4 regions of the Psychrobacillus syltrankelensis genome follow, and region 2 is predicted to be linked to each of the others. Evidence: riboswitches for the same ligand, from Rfam matches in the RefSeq annotation. Region 2 holds a riboswitch; each other region holds the start of a gene.
What was found. Region 2 has a riboswitch for S-adenosylmethionine ahead of ACTSKG_RS07500 (methionine ABC transporter ATP-binding protein). Riboswitches for the same ligand answer to the same signal wherever they lie in the genome.
Positions count from the first base shown of each region.

Region 1 (4,939 bases), 1.8 Mb from region 2:
AATCGAGTTAATAATTGTTTTTCCTTGCGAATACTTCAATGCTTCTTCAATCACATTTTCATCAGTAGAATCAATGACAAGCGGCACTTTTACTTTTTTTACAACTTCTTTCATGAAATTTGTCATATCCGCTAGCTCGTCGCGGTCTGGATTCGCAAGACAAATATCAATAACATGCGCACCACCTTTTACTTGTGCACGTGCTATTTCCGAAGCTTCTTCAAATTTTTCTTCCACAATAAGTCTCTTGAACTTTCGTGAACCAATTACATTCGTACGCTCTCCTATAAGAAGCGGGCGCATCGAATCATCATACAGTAGCGGCTCGATTCCAGACACGACATGACCATGTACGGTTTCCGTTCGTTTCCGCGGAGCAATATCTTTCACTGCTTCTCGAACTGCTCGAATGTGTGGAGGAGTTGTTCCGCAACACCCACCCACAATATTTAACCAACCTTTTTCCGCAAAACCTCTTAATTTTTTCGAAAGTGATTCGGGAGATTCATGATAATGTCCTTCTTCATCGGGTAATCCTGCATTCGGATAACAGCTCACATATCCATCCGACAACTCGGAAAGGGATCGAATATGATCCGTCATAAATTCAGGCCCTGTTGCACAATTAAGCCCCACTGAAAGTGGTTTAATATGTTCAATCGAAATGTAGAATGCTTCTATGCTTTGGCCAGCAAGTGTCGTACCCATAGGCTCGATTGTTCCTGAAATCATTATCGGAAGTTCTTTACCTGTTTCACTAAACGCTTGTTTTATTCCAATTGTTGCTGCTTTGACGTTCAACATATCTTGACTCGTTTCTAGTAAGATCACATCAGAACCGCCTTCGACCAAAGCTTTCGCTTGTATGTAAAAGTCGTGCGTCAATTCATCAAATGTAATACCGCCTGTAACTGACAATGTTTTTGTCGTCGGTCCAATTGCTCCTGCTACAAAACGTGGCCAATCAGGTGTAGAGAATGCAGCTGTGCATTTTTTAGCAATTTGCGCTGCTTGGAAATTAATATTATATGCTTCGTTTCCAAGATTATATTCATTCAACACGACAGGAGTACCACCAAAGGTATTTGTGCAAATGATGTCAGCACCCGCTTCTAAATATTCACGGTGAATTCGTTCAATGACTTCTGGATTCACAATGTTCAAGTACTCATTACAACCGTCATATTCTTCCCCACCAAAATCTTCTGGAGAAAGATTCGCATTTTGTATCATCGTACCCATCGCACCGTCAATGATAAGTATTCTATTTTGAAGCTGTTGTTCAATTAGATGTTTGGACATAGTTGATTTCTCTCACTTTCTTTTCATCAATCTCTTTAATATGTTGAATTAATTCAAGTGTCATATCGTAACGGAAAAACGGCGTAATGATGTAAATTCCGTTAAATAATTCGGTTGCAGTATCAATCAGTTCTTTTGCAATTTGTATGCCTTCTACTGTAGAACGCTCTTTATCTTCTCCACAAGCACGCATACGTTCAAGCACTTCATCTGATAACTTGATACCAGGCACTTCATTGTGCAAGAACTCTGAATTTCGGCTGTTTGTCAGTGGCATAATCCCGATGAAAATTGGTGTGGACAAATGTTTGGTTGCTTCATATATTTCTTGAATTTTTTCTTTTGTATAGACTGGTTGCGTGATGAAATAGTCAGCTCCGCACTCGATTTTTTTCTCTAGACGTTTTACTGCGCGATCAAGTACGCGAACGTTCGGATTGAATGCTGCTGCTACTGAGAAATTTGCTTTTTTTCGAAGCGATTTTCCTGAAAATGAAATACCTTCATTTAATTGTTTAATTAATTGAAGTAACTCTAAACTAGAAACGTCATAAACGCTTGTTGCTCCTGGAAAGTCTCCAATTTTTGTTGGATCTCCAGTTACGGCTAAAATATCATGAATTCCAAGCGCATCAAGACCCATTAAATGAGATTGCAAGCCAATTAAGTTCCGATCACGACAAGTAATATGTGCAAGTGGGCGTATATTGTTTTGGAATTTCAGCATTGATCCCATTGCCATATTACTAATTCGCGGTGAGGCAAGTGAATTATCTGCCATTGTGACTGCATCAATTCCAGCAGCATATAGTTTCTCCGCTCCCTCTATGAAAGTGGTCGTGTCCAAATGACGCGGTGTATCCAGTTCCACAATAACCGTTCTTTCCGTTCTCGCTTTTTCATGTAGAGGTTTATTGATTGTTGGCTCTGGTTCTTGAATGATTATTGGCTTTTTAGGTGTGACGGTTTTATTTGTAATTGGTGGTAAGTTGGCAATTCTTTTTTTCACTGCTTCTATATGTTTTGGAGTAGTCCCACAACATCCACCTATCAGCCGAACACCTGCATCACGAAGATATAACGCTGCCCTCCCAAAATAATCCGCTTCCGATTCGTACACAATACGTCCATCCTCCATATCGAGCAAGCTCGCATTCGGATATGCTGAGAGAAATGCTTTTTCAGGAAGTATTACTCCCTCAAATGCTTGAATCGTGTGATGTGGTCCGAGTCGACAGTTAACTCCAACAATATCTGCACCTAGGGATTCAAGCTGATGTAATGCATCATTTAACGATAAACCATTTTGCAAAATACCAGGTTCATGCATCGATACTTGAGCAATGATTGGTGTATCCGTCATTTTACGTAAATGCGTGACCGATGCCGTAAGCTCCTCAAAATCATAATAGGTTTCGAGGAGTAGCCCATCTGGGTTGCCGGATAAGAGTTGACTAGCTTGTTGGTTAAGTGTTGCAATGATTTCACTTAGGGAAGCATCACTCTTCCGAATACCACGTATACCACCAATCGTACCAAGCACAAATTGTCCACCTGGTGCAGCAGCTCTTTTTGCAATAGTAATCGCCGCTTCATTGATTTCTTTCATTTGATTTTCTAATCCGTACCTTGCTAATTTAATCGCATTCGCACCGTATGTATTCGTTTGGATAATATCTGCTCCAGCGACAATATAATCTTGATGAATCTTCTCAATAATTTCAGGCTTCTGTATATTTAATTCCTCATTACAATAATCTATTCCGTATGAATAAAGCAGCGTCCCCATTGCTCCGTCTGCAGTTAGCATATTTGTTTGTAGTTTCTCTAGTAAACCCATTTGCTCTCTTCCTCTCTAAAATACAAAAAAAGCCTTCCATGAAAAGAAGGCTTTACGAGTATTGTAATATTCGTCCCTTCCCATCTTTCAGACTTATACAAGTCTGCTGGATTTAGCACCTGACCATTACGGCTGGTTGCTGAAGCGTCCTAGGGCCAGTCCCTCGGCTTCTCTTGATAAGAATTCACTATTCAGTTTTTTTATGTTAGACATATATTACCTTTATTGCACTAAAGCGTCAAGGTATGTTTTGAATTTTCTTGATACTTCGTAGTAGAGATCTTGGATTGATCGATTATGTGCTGAGATTGATCGATATTGGGCAGACATTGATCGATTCTGGTCGGAGATTGATCGATTATCTAGAAAGATTGATCGATTTACCATTTCCATCTATATATTAGGGTGTTTTTCGAAGTACCACTCCCTTTCAGATTCATTGATTTTAGTATTCTGGACACAATATGATAAGATTCCAACTCTAGGAAGTATCGACACTCCCGATTGTTAATGCTTTCCCCAACCAGCACAAACCATTCATAGATCGCTTTCTCATGGGCAAGTCGGTCTACATGACCACAAAGTAAACAGTTCCAGCCATTTTTCTTCTTTACCATTCCATGCATATTACACTTCTCACAAAATACACCAGTCAGAAGATCATTCGGATTGATGCCCCAGCGTTCGCACATTGGATAAGGAAAATAAGGTCGATGACTCGCAACGATTTTCTCTGCCAGCTTATGCATCTCATTCACTTCTAAACATACTTTATTGCGAGCAATATTTCTCAAAAACACCGGGATTGTCTGGTGGTGAATCAAAGGATATTTCGTACATGGCTCCATGACCATTACTTTAGAATTCGTTAATACAATTACACCGTAAATAGGAATCTTTACCTCGTTCAGTCGCATCCATTCATCGAACAAATATATATTTCGTTCAATCTGTACTTCTGGGCTTTCATATAAATCTACTTTACCATCCTCATTTTCTCGCTCTAACTGGGAAGGATTCTGTTTAAAGCGCAATTTCCCTCCTATATTCTTACTCTCCAAAATCACTGCGAAATATTGAGTTAAAAAAACTGTATCGATCTGAAACTTACCAAACGATTCCAAACTAACATCATGCAGCACTAAATACTCAAATGGAAATGAATACTTCTGGAATACCTCGTCCACGCGAACTTCCCCATAAATCCCGGCCTTCGCCATATGCAATTTTGAATGAATCAGCTCTTTCATCTCATGCATCTCGGGCAAACGTCTATCCAACAACCGTAAACCAATAAAACTATACTCGTCCGAACGCGTTTTCACTAACAATAAAACACCCCCTAACCGCATCGTATCATAGTCAAAAAATATGTAAATTTCACTAAAGCACCGACAATTTCATTTTCTCCACAAAAAAAGGACCAAAAAAGAATTTTGGTCCTAAAAATGTATTTATAATAAAATTCTTCTAGAAATCATTTCTGCTGTTTCTTTCCCATTTTTAATACAAGCACCGATACCAACACCGTAATAAGAACAGCCTGCAAGTATTACATTTGGTAGCTCATCGGATAATTTCTCATTTAATGATTTAATCGCTCCGCCATGCTCTAAATGGTAATTTGGCATTTGGTCGTTCCATTTCGTTACTTCCACCACTTGTGGTTTACCGCTTAACTTCAAACTTTTTTCAATATCTTGTAATGCAACTTGAACCAATTCTTCCTCATTCATATGCTTCATGCTGTCAAACGCTGGATTTGAACTCTTATAAAACATTCGAACAAGCAAATGA
Region 1 covers NZ_CM144227.1:3,285,415-3,290,353, reverse strand. Annotated here, with positions in the region: gene metH (methionine synthase) at 1-1,302, opposite strand, end outside; gene ACTSKG_RS16130 (bifunctional homocysteine S-methyltransferase/methylenetetrahydrofolate reductase) at 1,283-3,142, opposite strand; SAM riboswitch class I at 3,220-3,325, opposite strand; gene ACTSKG_RS16125 (nuclease-related domain-containing protein) at 3,523-4,467, opposite strand; gene ACTSKG_RS16120 (protoporphyrinogen oxidase) at 4,597-4,939, opposite strand, start outside.
Region 1: linked by a shared signal. The riboswitch ahead of ACTSKG_RS16130 (bifunctional homocysteine S-methyltransferase/methylenetetrahydrofolate reductase) and the one ahead of ACTSKG_RS07500 (methionine ABC transporter ATP-binding protein) in region 2 are both predicted to bind S-adenosylmethionine.

Region 2 (4,939 bases):
ATGAATAAGCCAAAGAAGTACCAATTCATTATGTCGCTAAGTTTGCTCAGGAGTTAGAGAAGCTGCTTGATGTTTGCTCCCTGTAACGCCTCCACCTGCTGCGGATTTCAACCTGTTCATAGCATAATAATTTATATCTTAAGTTAATTTCATAAATAGCATTTAATTATTAAAACACGAGCAATACTTAATTTATTGATTGGAGCGACAGGCGGCGACTCCTGCGGGATGAGTGAGACAGATGAGACATCACAAACGACGCGAATGCGGCGGTGATGGCTCATCGCTCACCCCGCGGAAAGCGTCCGCCGATAGCGGAAATCATGCTGATTTATGTAGAGTAATTTATACATATTCTCACATTTCGCTTTAATATTGTTTGTGTTTTATGCTCTATCTTTAAATTATGAAATTGATTCATCTTATAAAAAAAACGAATAATTTCCCTCTCTCTATTGTACAAAACATACAGTAGAGAAGGAAATTATTCGAAGTTAAAATTTAAAGTTTCTTTAGAGGGTGGCAGGTATCTTGCCTTCACTTTACCAATATTAGATGAATTATCTTTAAAGTGAAAATATCGGTATTTAGGCGGTTTCCGATTTACCGATTACTTCATAACCTCTTGCTATAAAATCCGGATAGTAAACACTACGATAATATCAATCATGATAGCAACTAAGTTACTCAAATCTTTTCACCTCAGTGCTCCGTCTCTCGTCACGATTTAATTTATAGTCCTCTTCCAACTTGTTATTTATTCTTTTTTCCACACTTTTCCCAACAAACCAAAGCATAACAACAATTAGAACTACTATTATCGTTCTTACAGGCTGCGTTACAAGTGCTTTGATATCAGATCCAATGAAGCTTACTACTAATATCATGATCAATTTACCTAATGTGACCGTCCATAAGTACGTTTTCTTTTTTATGTTAGACAAGCCCGCAACTATATTCACAAGTGCAGATGGAGTAAAAGGAAAACAAATGAGTAAAAATAATGGTCCAAAACCATTTCTCTCCACCCATAATATTAACTTTTGGATTTTCTCATGTTTTGTTATAAAGCCTAACACTCTAGCACGTCCATACTTGCGAATAACTAAAAAAACTGTGTAAGCCCCCGCAGCGGAGCCTACCCACGATAATAAAAATCCGAATAACATTCCGTATGCATTGACATTCGCTACGATAAAAACTACTAAAGGTAAAAAAGGTAGAAAAGCTTCTAAGAAAGGTAGAAGAACTCCTATCAATGGTCCTAACGCTCGGTAATCGTGTGTTAAATTAGTCAATGTTTCAAATGAAAACCAGCTAGGCATGATTACTCTCCTCTACGAAATAAATAAGTAATTCTCCACTCGGAGATAAAGAAATTGGGTTTACAAACTATGTATATTTATACTATTCCCAATTTTCGTATGTATAAAACTTTTGATATATAGTATAATTTGTTCATTCTATTTTTAAAAGGGGGTTAGAGCTTATTATGAATAATAATTCATTTCTAAAAGGATTAAAAGCAGGAATTAGTATTGCAATTGGCTATTTCCCAGTAGCATTAACGTTTGGTTTATTGGCAAAAACCACTGGTCTCTCCATTATGGAAGCAACAGCTATGAGTGTATTTGTTTTCGCAGGTGCGTCCCAATATATGTCATTGACGCTAATTTCAAACGGAGTTGATCCCATTTTAATTGTATTAAATACGTTTGTCGTTAATATTCGTCACTTCTTAATGACGGCTGCGTTGAATGAAAAGATGCACAGTGAAAAAAGATGGATTAAAGGAATATATGCTTTTGGTATAACTGACGAATCCTTTTCTGTGCTAGCTACTCAAAAAGAGGATAAAGTACGTACTTCTTTTGCATTTGGGGTAGCCCTGATTGGTTATAGTAGTTGGGTTTTATTCACGGCTATCGGCCATGTCATTGGCGCCAACCTACCTGCTTTTTTGCAAGCAGCTATGTCTATTGCTTTATATGCTATGTTCGTCGGGTTATTAGTGCCTTCTATGCGTGGGAATCGAAAAGTAGTAGTGCTCGCTTTATTCGCTGCCATTATTAATGGATTCTTTTATTGGACAGAATTATTATCAACAGGTTGGGCTATTTTAGTAGCTACGCTTGCATCTTCAATATTGGTTGAAATTATTTATGCGAAACGTAGTATTAGTTTGCCGGAAGGAGCTTAAACGAATGGGTACTTGGTATTGGTGGACACTACTTGGAATGGCTATTGTCACATACATTCCGAGGGTTTTTCCACTGACTTTTTTAGAAGGAAGAAAATTACCACCTGTTGTCTCGGGTGTATTAAGTAATATTCCATTTGCAGTGCTAGGAGCGTTAATTTTTCCAGCAATTTTATATGTACAACAAGGGAATCTATTATTCGGAGTTATTGGAGCAATTGTCGCTTTTACCCTTGCAATTATCTACTCGAATGTCATGGTCGTAGTATTAGGAACTATCAGTGTTTTGGCAATATATAGTTTAATATTTTAATAATTTTGAATTATTTTATTTTGGAAGTATGCTTGACGTTTTTGGTTTTATTGTTTAATGTTGGTATCAATTCTTACAACAATTACATAGCACATCACTTTCTTATCAAGAGAAACCGAGGGACAGGCCCTATGACGTTTCGGCAGCAGATTCACTTTTGAACACTGTGCCAATTCCTACGAACAATTAATGTTCGGAAGATGAGAACGAGATTGTTTTTCAATTTTTCGAAGAGCTTTCTTTTTCTTATCTGCTAACAGATAAGAGAAAGGAAGCTCTTTTTCGTTCCCCTGTCAGAAAGTTAGATAGCTGTAATTTATTGTCTGTAAAGAATTAACTAACTTTTCAGGAGGTTATTAATAATGATTGAATTTAAAAATGTTTCCAAGACATTTCTTCTTGGCAAAAGGGAGGTGCATGCAGTAAGAAATGTTTCATTAACCGTGAACGAAGGTGAAATATTTGGCATTATCGGCTTTAGTGGTGCTGGTAAAAGCACTTTATTGAGACTTGTCAATATGCTAGAGCGTCCATCCGCTGGAACCGTTATGATTCAGAATATTGATGTCAATTCACTATCTCCCAAAGAGCTACGAGAAAGACGCCGCAATATTGGGATGATTTTTCAAAACTTTAATTTATTTAACTCTCGCACGGTTGCAGGAAATATTGCATACCCACTTAAACTTGGAGGTTTACCAAAACAAGAAATTAATCAGCGAGTAGAAGAATTATTACAATTTGTCGGTTTATCCGATAAGTCGAAGGATTATCCAGACCAATTATCTGGAGGACAAAAGCAACGAGTAGGAATTGCTCGGGCATTAGCCACCTCTCCGGATGTGCTCATTTGTGATGAAGCTACTTCAGCATTAGATCCAGAAACAACCGCGGAAATACTCCGTTTATTAAAAAAAGTAAATCAAGATCTTGGTATAACAGTTTTACTAATTACACATGAAATGCATGTCATACAATCTATTTGCCATCGTGTAGCAGTAATGGAAAATGGCGAAGTAATAGAATCTGGAGATGTTTTTGATGTATTCACCAATCCGCAACATTTAACGACGCAACGGTTTATCCGATCTGTTCAACAAGATTTACCTTCTGAAACCATTTTAAAAGAGTGGCGGTCTAGAGGCGGAAAGAAATTATATCGCGTTATTTTCAAAGGGGATATTACAAATGATGCGGTACTGTCGCAAGTAACCCAAAAGCATCAAGTTCACTTTAATATCGTCTATGGCTCCGTTCGAGAACTACAAGAAAAACTTTTTGGGAATTTACTAATCTCTTTTGAAGGTAATTCCGAAGCGATTCAAAAAAGTCTAAGTGACCTAGAAACAATTGTTGACATTGAGGAGGTTGCGCACCATGAAAGTTGATTGGACAACATTTTGGCCTCGAATTGTAGAATCGACTGGGGAAACTATCGTCATGGTCATCACTACATTAATATTCGGCTCTATTCTTGGAATCGCCATTGGTTTATTACTTTTTGTTACACGAGAGAAAAATATTTTGGAAAATAAGGTCTTATTTCAAGTGTTAAATATTTTGATTAATATTATTCGACCTATTCCATTTATTATTTTCTTAGTTGCCATTTCACAATTAACGAGATTAGTAATTGGTACAACAATTGGAACGGCAGCTGCCATCTTCCCAATGACAATCGTTGCTTGCTTTTCGATAGCCCGTGTCGTGGAAAATAATTTAGTAAGTATTGAACCAGGGGTAATTGAAGCTGCTCAAGCAATGGGTGCTAGTCCCATTCGAATCATATTTACCGTACTGATTCCCGAAGCGCTTGGACCACTGATTTTAGGACTTACATTTATTAGCGTTAGTTTAATCGATTTTTCTGCCGTTGCAGGTACAGTTGGTGGTGGCGGTTTAGGACATCTTGCCATGACTTACGGATACCAACGCTTTGATGGTAGTGTAATGGTCGTAACTGTCATTATTTTAATTGTTCTAGTGCAACTCGCACAATGGCTAGGAAATACTTTATCAAAAAAATTTATGAGACGATAGAAAGAGGAGTTTTGATATGAAAAAGTTTAGTTTATTTTTATTAGCAATTATTGCTGCAATTTTACTAGCGGCATGTGGAAATGAAAAAAGCGGAGATTCAAATACAAAAGAAAAAGTAAAAGTGAAAATTGGTGTAAACGGTTCGGATGGCGTCCAGTGGCCAATTTTGAAAGAAAAAGCTGCTAAAGAAGGCATTGAAATTGAGCTAGTTGAATTTGCCGATTACACTTTACCAAATAATGCGCTTGCTAACGGAGATATAGATTTAAATGCATTTCAACATATGTCTTTCTTAGCGCAGTATGTAAACGAAAGTGGCAATGATATCGTGCCAATTGGTTCCACAATGTTCGCTCCACTTGGGATTTATTCCGAAAAAATTAAAG
Region 2 covers NZ_CM144227.1:1,497,844-1,502,782, forward strand. Annotated here, with positions in the region: gene ACTSKG_RS07480 (TVP38/TMEM64 family protein) at 684-1,325, opposite strand; gene ACTSKG_RS07485 (AzlC family ABC transporter permease) at 1,493-2,200, shown strand; partial or broken gene ACTSKG_RS07490 (hypothetical protein) at 2,141-2,278, opposite strand; partial or broken gene ACTSKG_RS07495 (AzlD domain-containing protein) at 2,232-2,513, shown strand; SAM riboswitch class I at 2,613-2,720, shown strand; gene ACTSKG_RS07500 (methionine ABC transporter ATP-binding protein) at 2,876-3,901, shown strand; gene ACTSKG_RS07505 (methionine ABC transporter permease) at 3,891-4,553, shown strand; gene ACTSKG_RS07510 (MetQ/NlpA family ABC transporter substrate-binding protein) at 4,570-4,939, shown strand, end outside.

Region 3 (4,939 bases), 540 kb from region 2:
ATTTTTTCTAATGCATTTTTATTAATTACTGGACCTATCTTTACCGTTTCGTCCAGACCATCTCCAATTGTTAGTTGTTCCATTTGAGTTAGAAGTAAATTCTCTAACTCTTTCTTTACATCTTTATGCACGATTACACGACTACATGCGGTACAACGCTGACCAGCTGTTCCAAATGCACTCCATAAAATCCCTTCAACTGCAAGAGACAAATCTGCATCGTCCATTACAATCACAGCATTTTTCCCACCCATTTCAAGAGATACCTTCTTTAGATGTCGACCGCCAAGCTCCGCAACTTTACGACCTGTTTCTGTTGAACCGGTGAAAGAAATAACTTTTACGTCGGGATGCTCTATCATAGCTGTTCCAACATCGGAACCAGAGCCAAATACAACGTTTGCAACCCCAGCTGGCAATCCTGCTTCTTGAAAGATTTTCGCCATTTCATATGCCATCATTGGTGTTTCAGTTGCCGGCTTCCAAATGAATGTATTTCCTGCAACTATAGCCGGGAATGACTTCCATGTAGCAATCGCAACAGGAAAATTCCAAGGAGTGATTAAACCAACCACTCCAATAGGTGCACGAACACTCATTGCAAATTTATCGGCAAGCTCTGAAGGTGTTGTTTCTCCGAATAAACGACGTCCTTCTCCTGCCATGTAAAATGCCATGTCAATTCCTTCTTGCACCTCTCCACGGCCTTCTTCAATGACTTTACCCATTTCTTTTGTTAACACTTGCGCTAAGTGTTCCTTCTTTTCTTTCATCAATCTACCAATTTCATATAAGTAATCTGCCCGTTTTGGTGCCGGTACTAGTGCCCATTTCTTTTGCGCTTTCACTGCAGCAGCAACCGCTTGATCTACATCGTTTTTAGTTGACATCCGAACTTCCGCCAAATGTTGACCATTTGCAGGATTTACAACAGCTGTGTAATTTACTTCCCCAACTTCTTGCCAATTACCATCGATAAAATTAGTTAACTTCATTTCCCTACCTCTTTTCTATATAGGTGAAAATGCTTCCTTTTTAACTACATTCTCTATTTATTTAATAAAACCCTTTTTAAAAATAGAAAAATTTGAATTTTCAATTTGAAACTTTTTATTACTTTTCTCGTATTATTAAATAAATATTAATTAGGGAGGAAAATATACATGAATAATCATGAAATTGATTTCAAATTACATGGAGATGATATGCAGTTTGTAGAGATTGAATTAGACCCAGGAGAAACTGTAGTTGCTGAAGCAGGTAGCTTAATGATGATGGAAGATGACATTACTATGGAAGCCATTTTTGGTGACGGCTCAAGTTCATTTGATACTGGACTAATGGGAAAATTAATGGGTGCAGGCAAACGTATGTTAACAGGCGAAAGTTTATTTATGACTACATTTACGAATGCCGGTAATGGAAAAAAACATGCTTATTTTGCCTCTCCTTATCCCGGAAAAATAATTCCTATAGATTTAAGTGAATATCGCGGTAAGGTTATTTGTCAAAAAGAAGCTTTTTTAGCTGCAGCAAAAGGTGTTTCTGTTGGAATCGAATTTCAACGTAAGTTAGGTACTGGTTTTTTTGGTGGAGAAGGATTTATCATGCAAAAACTTGAAGGCGACGGTCTTGCTTTTATTCATGCGGGGGGAACTATTCATAAAAAAGAACTACAGCCTGGTGAAGTTTTAAGGGTAGACACTGGTTGTTTAGTAGCGATGACTTCTGACGTAAATTACAATATCGAAATGGTAAAAGGAGTGAAAACTGCTCTTTTTGGAGGAGAAGGTTTGTTTTTCGCTACTCTTCGTGGACCAGGTACTGTATGGATTCAATCGTTACCATTTAGCCGCTTAGCGAGCCGTGTTTTTGCAGCTGCTCCTCAAACACTAGGTAGAGGCTCAAAGGATGAAGGAAGTATCGCTGGTGGATTATTTGACCTTTTAGGAGGAAAATAAATAGTTGTTTAGTGCCACTTTTTATTTACTTCTTAAGAAAAGCCCAAACGTCCTTTAAGTACAAAACCTATTTTCAATCATTTCCGGAGTGCCTTGGATAGTCTTGAGATATATTACTCAGCAAATCTGTTCATGGTCTTAATTTTTTTTGTTTTCTGTAAAAAACTCTTTTATTCTACTTTATTCCGCAAATTGTTTATAAAGAATCGACCTCCTCTTCATATACTAGTGGAAGAACATTTTTCTATGAAAATATTGTTCTTAAGTATAGGAAAGGAGGTGTTAGTAATGAAAGCTTCTTTAGGTATGTGGATTGGTTGGATTGGAATTGTATTAGCAATTGTGGGGTTCTTTTATTATCCTATGATACTTGGTGCTGGTGCGGTTGTCTTAGGATTAGTTGGTTTAACTTCCCCACAAAAATTCCTTGCTTGGATTTCTATAGTACTTGGAGCAATTGCATTCTTCCTTCCGATGCTCCATTAGCTAAATGTTGACTAATAAATCCGCGGCATGTTCGGGACATTTACCGCACATGCCTTTTTTTATATTTCAAGCCTTACCAAAGGACAACCATCTATCTTGACTTATCCCCTTTCCGTCCTTTTCTATTTTGCTCACAGAATGAGTTAATACTTTGAACAAAAATACTTATTAATTTGTCACCTTGTGTTATTATCCATCCCGTGATAAACTATTTTAAATTTAACATTTAGAAAATTTAATATTTTATTTCTTATCAAGAGAGACGGAGGGATTGGCCCGAGGATGTCTCAGCAACCAGCCAAAAGTGGTGTGGTGCTAATTCCAAAAGACGGTCATCGTCTTGAAGATAAGAAGACTAACTTCAGTATTTTTTTGAGGATTCTCTTCTTATTAGAGAATCCTCTTTTTATTTGGGAAGTTTCAGTCCCTGTACGCTTGCGTAATTATTTTAATAGAAGAGGATGAATCTGTATGTCAAAAAATAGTTTAGAAACCCAATTAGCTCAATTAGGAAACCACAGCGATTCGATAACAGGTGCCGTTAACCCGCCAATTTATTTGTCAACTGCTTACATCCATGGTGGTATTGGCCAATCAACAGGATATGATTACACTCGTACTAAAAATCCTACCCGCGCTATTTTAGAAGAAGGTATCGCTAAATTAGAAAGTGGAGATGCAGGTTTTGCCTGTAGCTCTGGTATGGCTGCAATTCAATTAGTATTATCTCTTTTCCGATCTGGTGACGAATTGATTGCTCCAGAAGACCTTTACGGGGGAACGTACCGACTATTTAATCAGTACTCAGTTTCTTACAATATTCATACTACATATGCGAAATTTTCATCCGTAGATGAAGTAAAATCACTTATTACCAAGAACACAAAAGCAATCTTTATTGAAACACCGACAAATCCTTTAATGCAGGAGATCGATATTCAGAAATATGCGGAATTAGCTAAAGAGCATCGATTACTATTAATTGTGGATAATACTTTTTTAACTCCTTACTTTCAACGCCCTATTGAGCTTGGTGCACATATCGTCATTCATAGTGGAACCAAATATATTGGAGGTCATAATGACGTGCTTGCTGGTCTTGTTATAGCAAAAGGGACAGAATTAAGTGAAAAATTATATGCAAATCATAATGCATCTGGCGCAGTGCTTTCCCCATTCGATTCATGGCTACTAATCAGAGGATTAAAGACACTTCATTTACGAATGAACCAGCACGATATAAATGCGAAAAAGATAGTAGAATTTTTGCAAAACGAATCTGCAGTAAAGAATGTATTATATCCCGGAAAAGGCGGTATGCTTTCATTTCGATTACAAAAAAGCGAGTGGGTAGGGCCTTTCCTTGAAAAACTCCAATTAATTGTTTTCGCAGAAAGTCTTGGTGGAGTGGAAAGTTTCATTACATATCCCTCTACTCAAACGCATGCAGATATACCGGAAGAAGAGCGCATAGCCCGTGGTGTAGATAATAGCCTTTTACGTTTCTCAGTTGGTGTTGAAGAAGTCGAGGACTTAATTGCAGACTTGAGACAAGTATTTAATGAACTAGAAAGTGATGTGAGTGAATAATGATCTATTCTAACGAACAGCTAGAGACTAGTTTAATAACAGCTTCCACGAGAGGTTGGTCAGCGAGTAAAATTGGTGCAGTCAATGTTCCTATTTACTTATCTTCTACTTTCCATCAAGGAAATTTTGACGAATTTGGACCATATGATTATAGCCGTTCTGGTAATCCAACAAGAGATGCTTTAGAACGAACTATTGCAGAACTTGAAGACGGAACTCGCGGATTAGCATTTGCTTCCGGCATTGCAGCAATTTCTTCTGCTTTCATGCTTTTATCATCAGGTGATCATATTGTCATTACAGAAGATGTATATGATGGAACTTTTCGATTTGTAACAGAAGTATTGCCCCGTTTTGGAATTGAACATACTTTTGCTGATTTTACAGATGTAAAATCCGTTTCAAATGCCATTCGTTCAAATACTAAATTGATTTATATTGAAACACCATCAAATCCATGTCTTGGAATTACTGATATCGCCAGCATTGTAGCGCTTGCTAAAGCGAATGATTGTCTTACTTTTTTGGACAACACTTTCATGACTCCACTTTATCAACGTCCACTTAATATTGGTGTAGATGTAGTACTACATAGTGCTACCAAGTTTTTATCAGGACATAGTGATATTATCGCAGGTCTTGCTGTAACGAAAGATGAAGAACTAGGAAAACGATTAGCCTACATTCAAAACTCGTTCGGAGCAGTTTTAGGTGCTCAAGATTCCTTTTCATTAATTCAAGGTATCAAAACGTTAGGCGTACGACTTGAAAAATCCTCAGAATCTGCACAGAAAATTGCTACCTATTTAACGCAACATTCCTTAGTAGAAGAAGTTTTTTATCCCGGTTTATCTACACATCCTGGTTGCGAAATTCATGTGAAGCAAGCGAAAAGCCCCGGA
Region 3 covers NZ_CM144227.1:2,035,080-2,040,018, forward strand. Annotated here, with positions in the region: gene ACTSKG_RS09800 (aldehyde dehydrogenase family protein) at 1-995, opposite strand, end outside; gene ACTSKG_RS09805 (TIGR00266 family protein) at 1,164-1,961, shown strand; gene ACTSKG_RS09810 (hypothetical protein) at 2,250-2,447, shown strand; SAM riboswitch class I at 2,695-2,800, shown strand; gene ACTSKG_RS09815 (methionine biosynthesis PLP-dependent protein) at 2,919-4,037, shown strand; gene metC (cystathionine beta-lyase) at 4,037-4,939, shown strand, end outside.
Region 3: linked by a shared signal. The riboswitch ahead of ACTSKG_RS09815 (methionine biosynthesis PLP-dependent protein) and the one ahead of ACTSKG_RS07500 (methionine ABC transporter ATP-binding protein) in region 2 are both predicted to bind S-adenosylmethionine.

Region 4 (4,939 bases), 1.6 Mb from region 2:
AATATGACGAATTAATTCAAGAATAATAAAGTAATCGCCGTTCCATTTGGTATTACTAGATATAATTAATAATAGACATACAATTACTCGTTAATTGGATGTCTATTTTTTGTTTTTTACTCATAGACTCAGCGAGTAGGTGCTGATAGACTTGCGTTATGCGCTGATAGCCAAGGTTAAGGTGCTTATAGCGGCGTTTTAGGTGCTTATGGAATTTGTAGGTGCTGATAGACTTGTGTTATGCGCTGATAGGCAAGGTTAAGGTGCTTATAGCAGTGTTTTAGGTGCTGATAGACTTGCGTTATGCGCTGATAGCCAAGGTTAAGGTGCTTATAGCAGCGTTTTAGGTGCTGATGGAATTTGTAGGTGCTGATAGACCTGCGTTATGCGCTGATAGCCAAGGTTAAGGTGCTTATAGCAGTGCTTTAGGTGCTGATGGAATTTGTAGGTGCTGATAGACTTGCGTTATGTGCTGATAACTATGAATAAGGTGCTTATAGCAGTGTTTTAGGTGCTGATGGAATTTGTAGGTGCTGATAGACTTGCGTTATGCGCTGATAGCCAAGGTTAAGGTGCTTATAGCAGCGTTTTAGGTGCTGACGGAATTTGTAGGTGCTGATAGACTTGCGTTATGCGCTGATAGGCAAGGTTAAGGTGCTTATAGCAGTGTTTTAGGTGCTGATGGAATTTGTAGGTGCTGATAGACTTGCGTTATGCACTGATAACCAAGGTTAAGGTGCTTATAGCAGAGTTTTAGGTGCTGATGGAATTTGTAGGTGCTGATAGACTTGCGTTATGCGCTGATAGCCATGTTTATGGTGCTTATAGCAGTCTTTTAGGTGCTGATGGAATTTGTAGGTGCAATCAGACTATATAATCTGGGGATTTTTCGTATACTAATGGATAGGATGAATGAGGAGTGGAGATAATGGAGTTCAGTGAAAAAGTAATTCTTGTTGAAGGAAGATCGGATAAACTGAGACTTTTAACCATTCTTGCGGAAGACGTTGAAATCATTTGTACAAATGGTACTATTTCTAATGTGAAATTAGAAGAACTGTTAAGTCCTTTTGAAGACGTACCTATCTATGCTTTTCTTGATGCGGATAAATCAGGTGAACAAATTCGCTCTGTAGTGAGGAAAGAATATCCAGAAGCAATTCATTTATTTATTAGTCCGATGAATGGTGAAGTAGAAAAAACTCCACTCAAAGTTTTGGCTTCTATATTACATCGTGCTAATATTAAAGTGAAAAAAGAATTTTTACTATAGGATGATGAATGTGAATGAATGGTCGCGAGAAGAATGGGAGAAGGCTAAAAATGCTTCTGACCTTTCTCTATTATATTTATACACGCCAATGTGTGGCACTTGCCAAGTAGCTTCTAAGATGATGCTCGTAATAGAAGAATTGGTGCACTACTCAATTGGACAAGCGAATATTAATTATTTAGGAGATCTTGCAATGGAATACGAAATTGAAAGTGTTCCTTGTTTGTTAATTGCTAAAAATGGTAAACTCCTAAAAAAAGTATACGCATTTCAGTCTGTACCTTATTTATTTGAAATAATAAAAAGTGTTGACGATAACTAAATGTCGTGATAAAATTCGATTTACTAACAACAATTAAATAGTGTCGCTCTTATTAAGAGAGGTGGAGGGAAGTGCCCTATGAAGCCCGGCAACCGTCATGAAAATGAAATGGTGCCAAGTCACGCAAAGCAATTGCTTTGGGAAATGAGAGAATGGATGACTGTTATTTTGAATGATAACGTACACCCCTTCTGCTCTTTTGCAGAAGGGGTTTTTATTTTTTAAGAATAGAAAGATAGGAGGATTTGCATGATTAGTTTGAAAAATGTTTCGAAAAAGTTTAGTACGAAACAAGGTACAATTGTCGCCGTGGATGATGTAAATCTTGACATAAAAAAAGGTGAAATATTTGGGATAATTGGGTACAGTGGTGCTGGTAAAAGTACAATGATCCGATTATTGAATGGATTAGAAAAGCCTACTTCCGGACAAATAATCGTAAACAATAAAGAAATTACTTCCATAAATGAAGTTAAGCTGCGTCAAATAAGACAAAAAGTTAGCATGATCTTCCAACATTTTAATCTTTTATGGTCAAGAACAGTTGCAGAAAATATTGCTTTTCCACTTGAAATAGCAGGTGTACCTAAAGAACAACGATCTGCTCGAGTGAAGGAACTGATAGAACTTGTTGGCTTGGATGGAAGAGGAGATTATTATCCATCCCAATTATCAGGTGGTCAGAAGCAACGGGTTGGGATTGCAAGAGCATTAGCAAACCGCCCAGAAGTTTTGCTTTGCGACGAAGCGACATCTGCACTTGATCCTGAAACAACTGATTCCATTTTAGATTTATTAGTAAGTATTAATGAAAAATTGGGGTTAACCATCGTATTAATTACCCATGAGATGCAAGTCATTCAAAAAATCTGTAACCGAGTAGCAGTTATGGAAAATGGTCTTGTGGTAGAAGAGGGAGATGTATTAGAAGTTTTCCAAAATCCACAGCAAGCCATCACAAAGCGATTTGTTTCACAGGTCTCCGAAACGAACCAAGCGAAACAGACGATACAAAACTTGGGAGAGCTATATCCAAATGGGAAGTTGATAAAACTTGTTTTTGTTGGAGATCAAACAGAACAACCAATTCTCTCCAGATTAATCAAGCAATTTGATCTAGAAGTAAATATAGTGCAAGGAAATATATCGCATACTAAAAGCGGGGCTTATGGAACACTAATCCTTCAATTAGACGGAGACGCTCGAGCAATCGATGAAGGAATTCGATTCATACACGAGCAAAAAGTTAATACAGAGGTGATCAACAATGATTAATACGCTTTTTCCAAATGTTGATTGGCCTAAAATGTGGGATGCTGCACTAGAAACACTTTATATGACAGCAATATCAACTTTATTAACATTTGTCATTGGCTTAGCACTCGGACTTCTATTATTTTTAACTAGTCCACATCAAGCGTGGGCCAATAAATTTGCTAACTGGCTTACAGGAGCATTTGTAAATATCTTTCGGTCTATTCCATTTATTATTTTAATTATTTTATTGATTCCATTAACGAAATTTCTTGTAGGTACTATACGTGGCCCGAATGCTGCGTTTCCAGCACTTGTAATTGGAGCAGCACCGTTTTATGCACGAATGGTACTAATTGGACTTCGGGAGATTGATAAAGGTGTTTTGGAAGCAGCTAAATCGATGGGAGCCAAAACTTCTACTATTATATGGAAAGTTTTATTGCCTGAATCGTTACCGTCATTAGTTTCTGGTATTACTGTTACCTGTATATCGCTAGTTGGATATACAGCGATGGCAGGTATTATTGGTGCTGGCGGGCTTGGTACTCTTGCATTCCTAGACGGTTTTCAACGTAATAGAGGGGATGTAACGCTAGTTGCAACCATTCTTATCTTGATTGTGGTATTTATAATTCAATGGATTGGTGATGTAATTACAACTAAAATCGATAAAAGATAATTGGTGTTTACGAGTTTACTCGATCATATATTTATTAAACAAATAAAAAGGAGAGAAATGTAATGAAGAAATTATTAGTAGTAGCATTATTAGCAGTAAGTTTATTAGCTTTAGCTGCTTGCGGTGCTAAAGATAGTAGCAATGGTGCGAAAGAAAGTACCAAATTAGTAGTAGGAGCTTCGAATGTTCCGCATGCAGAAATTCTAGAGCAAGTTAAACCAATACTGGCGAAGGAAGGCATTGAGCTTGATATTCAAACATACCAAGATTATATTTTGCCAAACAAAGATTTAGAATCCAAAGATTTAGATGCTAACTATTTCCAACACATACCTTACCTAGAAGCGCAAATTAAAGATAATGGCTATGACTTTGTAAACGCAGGTGGAATTCATATTGAACCAATCGGTGTTTACTCGAAGAAATATAAATCATTAGAAGAGTTGCCAGAAGGTGCTACTATCATTATGAGTAATTCTGTAGCGGACCACGGTCGTATTTTATCTCTATTAGAAGCAAAAGGTTTGATTAAACTTAAAGATGGCATTGATAAAACGACAGCGGAAGTAAAAGACGTTGTTGAAAATACTAAAAACTTAAAGTTTGACGCAAATTATGAGGCAGCTCTTTTAGTACAGCTTTATGAAAACGGAGAAGGCGACGCAGTTCTTATTAACTCTAACTATGCAATTGACGCAGGCTTAAATCCACTAAAAGATTCTATCGCTTTAGAAGATAAAGAATCTCCATATGTTAATATTATCGCTGTTCGTAAAGGCGATGAAAACAAACCGGCTATTAAAAAACTTGTAGAAGCTTTAAAATCGAAAGAGATTCAAGATTTCATTCTGGAAAAATGGAATGGAGCAGTTGTACCAGTTAAATAAGTAGAAGCAGGCATGGAAATCATGTCTGCTTTTTTATTTAAGAGAATGGAATATTAATAGATTTAATTAATTATTCATGCTAATCTGATTTAGAGGTGAAGAAAAATTGATTGCTAAAACTTATGCAAATTCTATTCATGTGGAAGCAATGGAAAAACTATTAAAAAGAATACCACAGGAGCATCGACTATATTTAAAAATTTTGAATGAAATAGGTACAACAAAAGGAGGGGATTTTGGGGAAGAAATTGTATATAATGACCTTGAAAGAATGCAGCTGCCGTTTAAATATTATGTATTTCACAAATTACTACTGCATGCAGAGAATGCGTTCGAACTGGATTTCTTACTAATCACTCCATATGGTGCAATTATTTTGGAAGTCAAAAATATTATCGGCGAGTTAGAGTTCGAAGAAAATCCGTCCCAACTAATCCAGCGAAAAGAAACAGGAGAGATAAAAAAATACCCTTGTCCAGCACTCCAACTAAACGAATACAAACACCAACTCTCACAATTTT
Region 4 covers NZ_CM144227.1:3,855,670-3,860,608, forward strand. Annotated here, with positions in the region: gene gcvH (glycine cleavage system protein GcvH) at 1-26, shown strand, start outside; gene ACTSKG_RS19005 (toprim domain-containing protein) at 929-1,273, shown strand; gene ACTSKG_RS19010 (thioredoxin family protein) at 1,284-1,595, shown strand; SAM riboswitch class I at 1,642-1,746, shown strand; gene ACTSKG_RS19015 (methionine ABC transporter ATP-binding protein) at 1,845-2,870, shown strand; gene ACTSKG_RS19020 (methionine ABC transporter permease) at 2,863-3,531, shown strand; gene ACTSKG_RS19025 (MetQ/NlpA family ABC transporter substrate-binding protein) at 3,594-4,418, shown strand; gene ACTSKG_RS19030 (nuclease-related domain-containing protein) at 4,525-4,939, shown strand, end outside.
Region 4: linked by a shared signal. The riboswitch ahead of ACTSKG_RS19015 (methionine ABC transporter ATP-binding protein) and the one ahead of ACTSKG_RS07500 (methionine ABC transporter ATP-binding protein) in region 2 are both predicted to bind S-adenosylmethionine.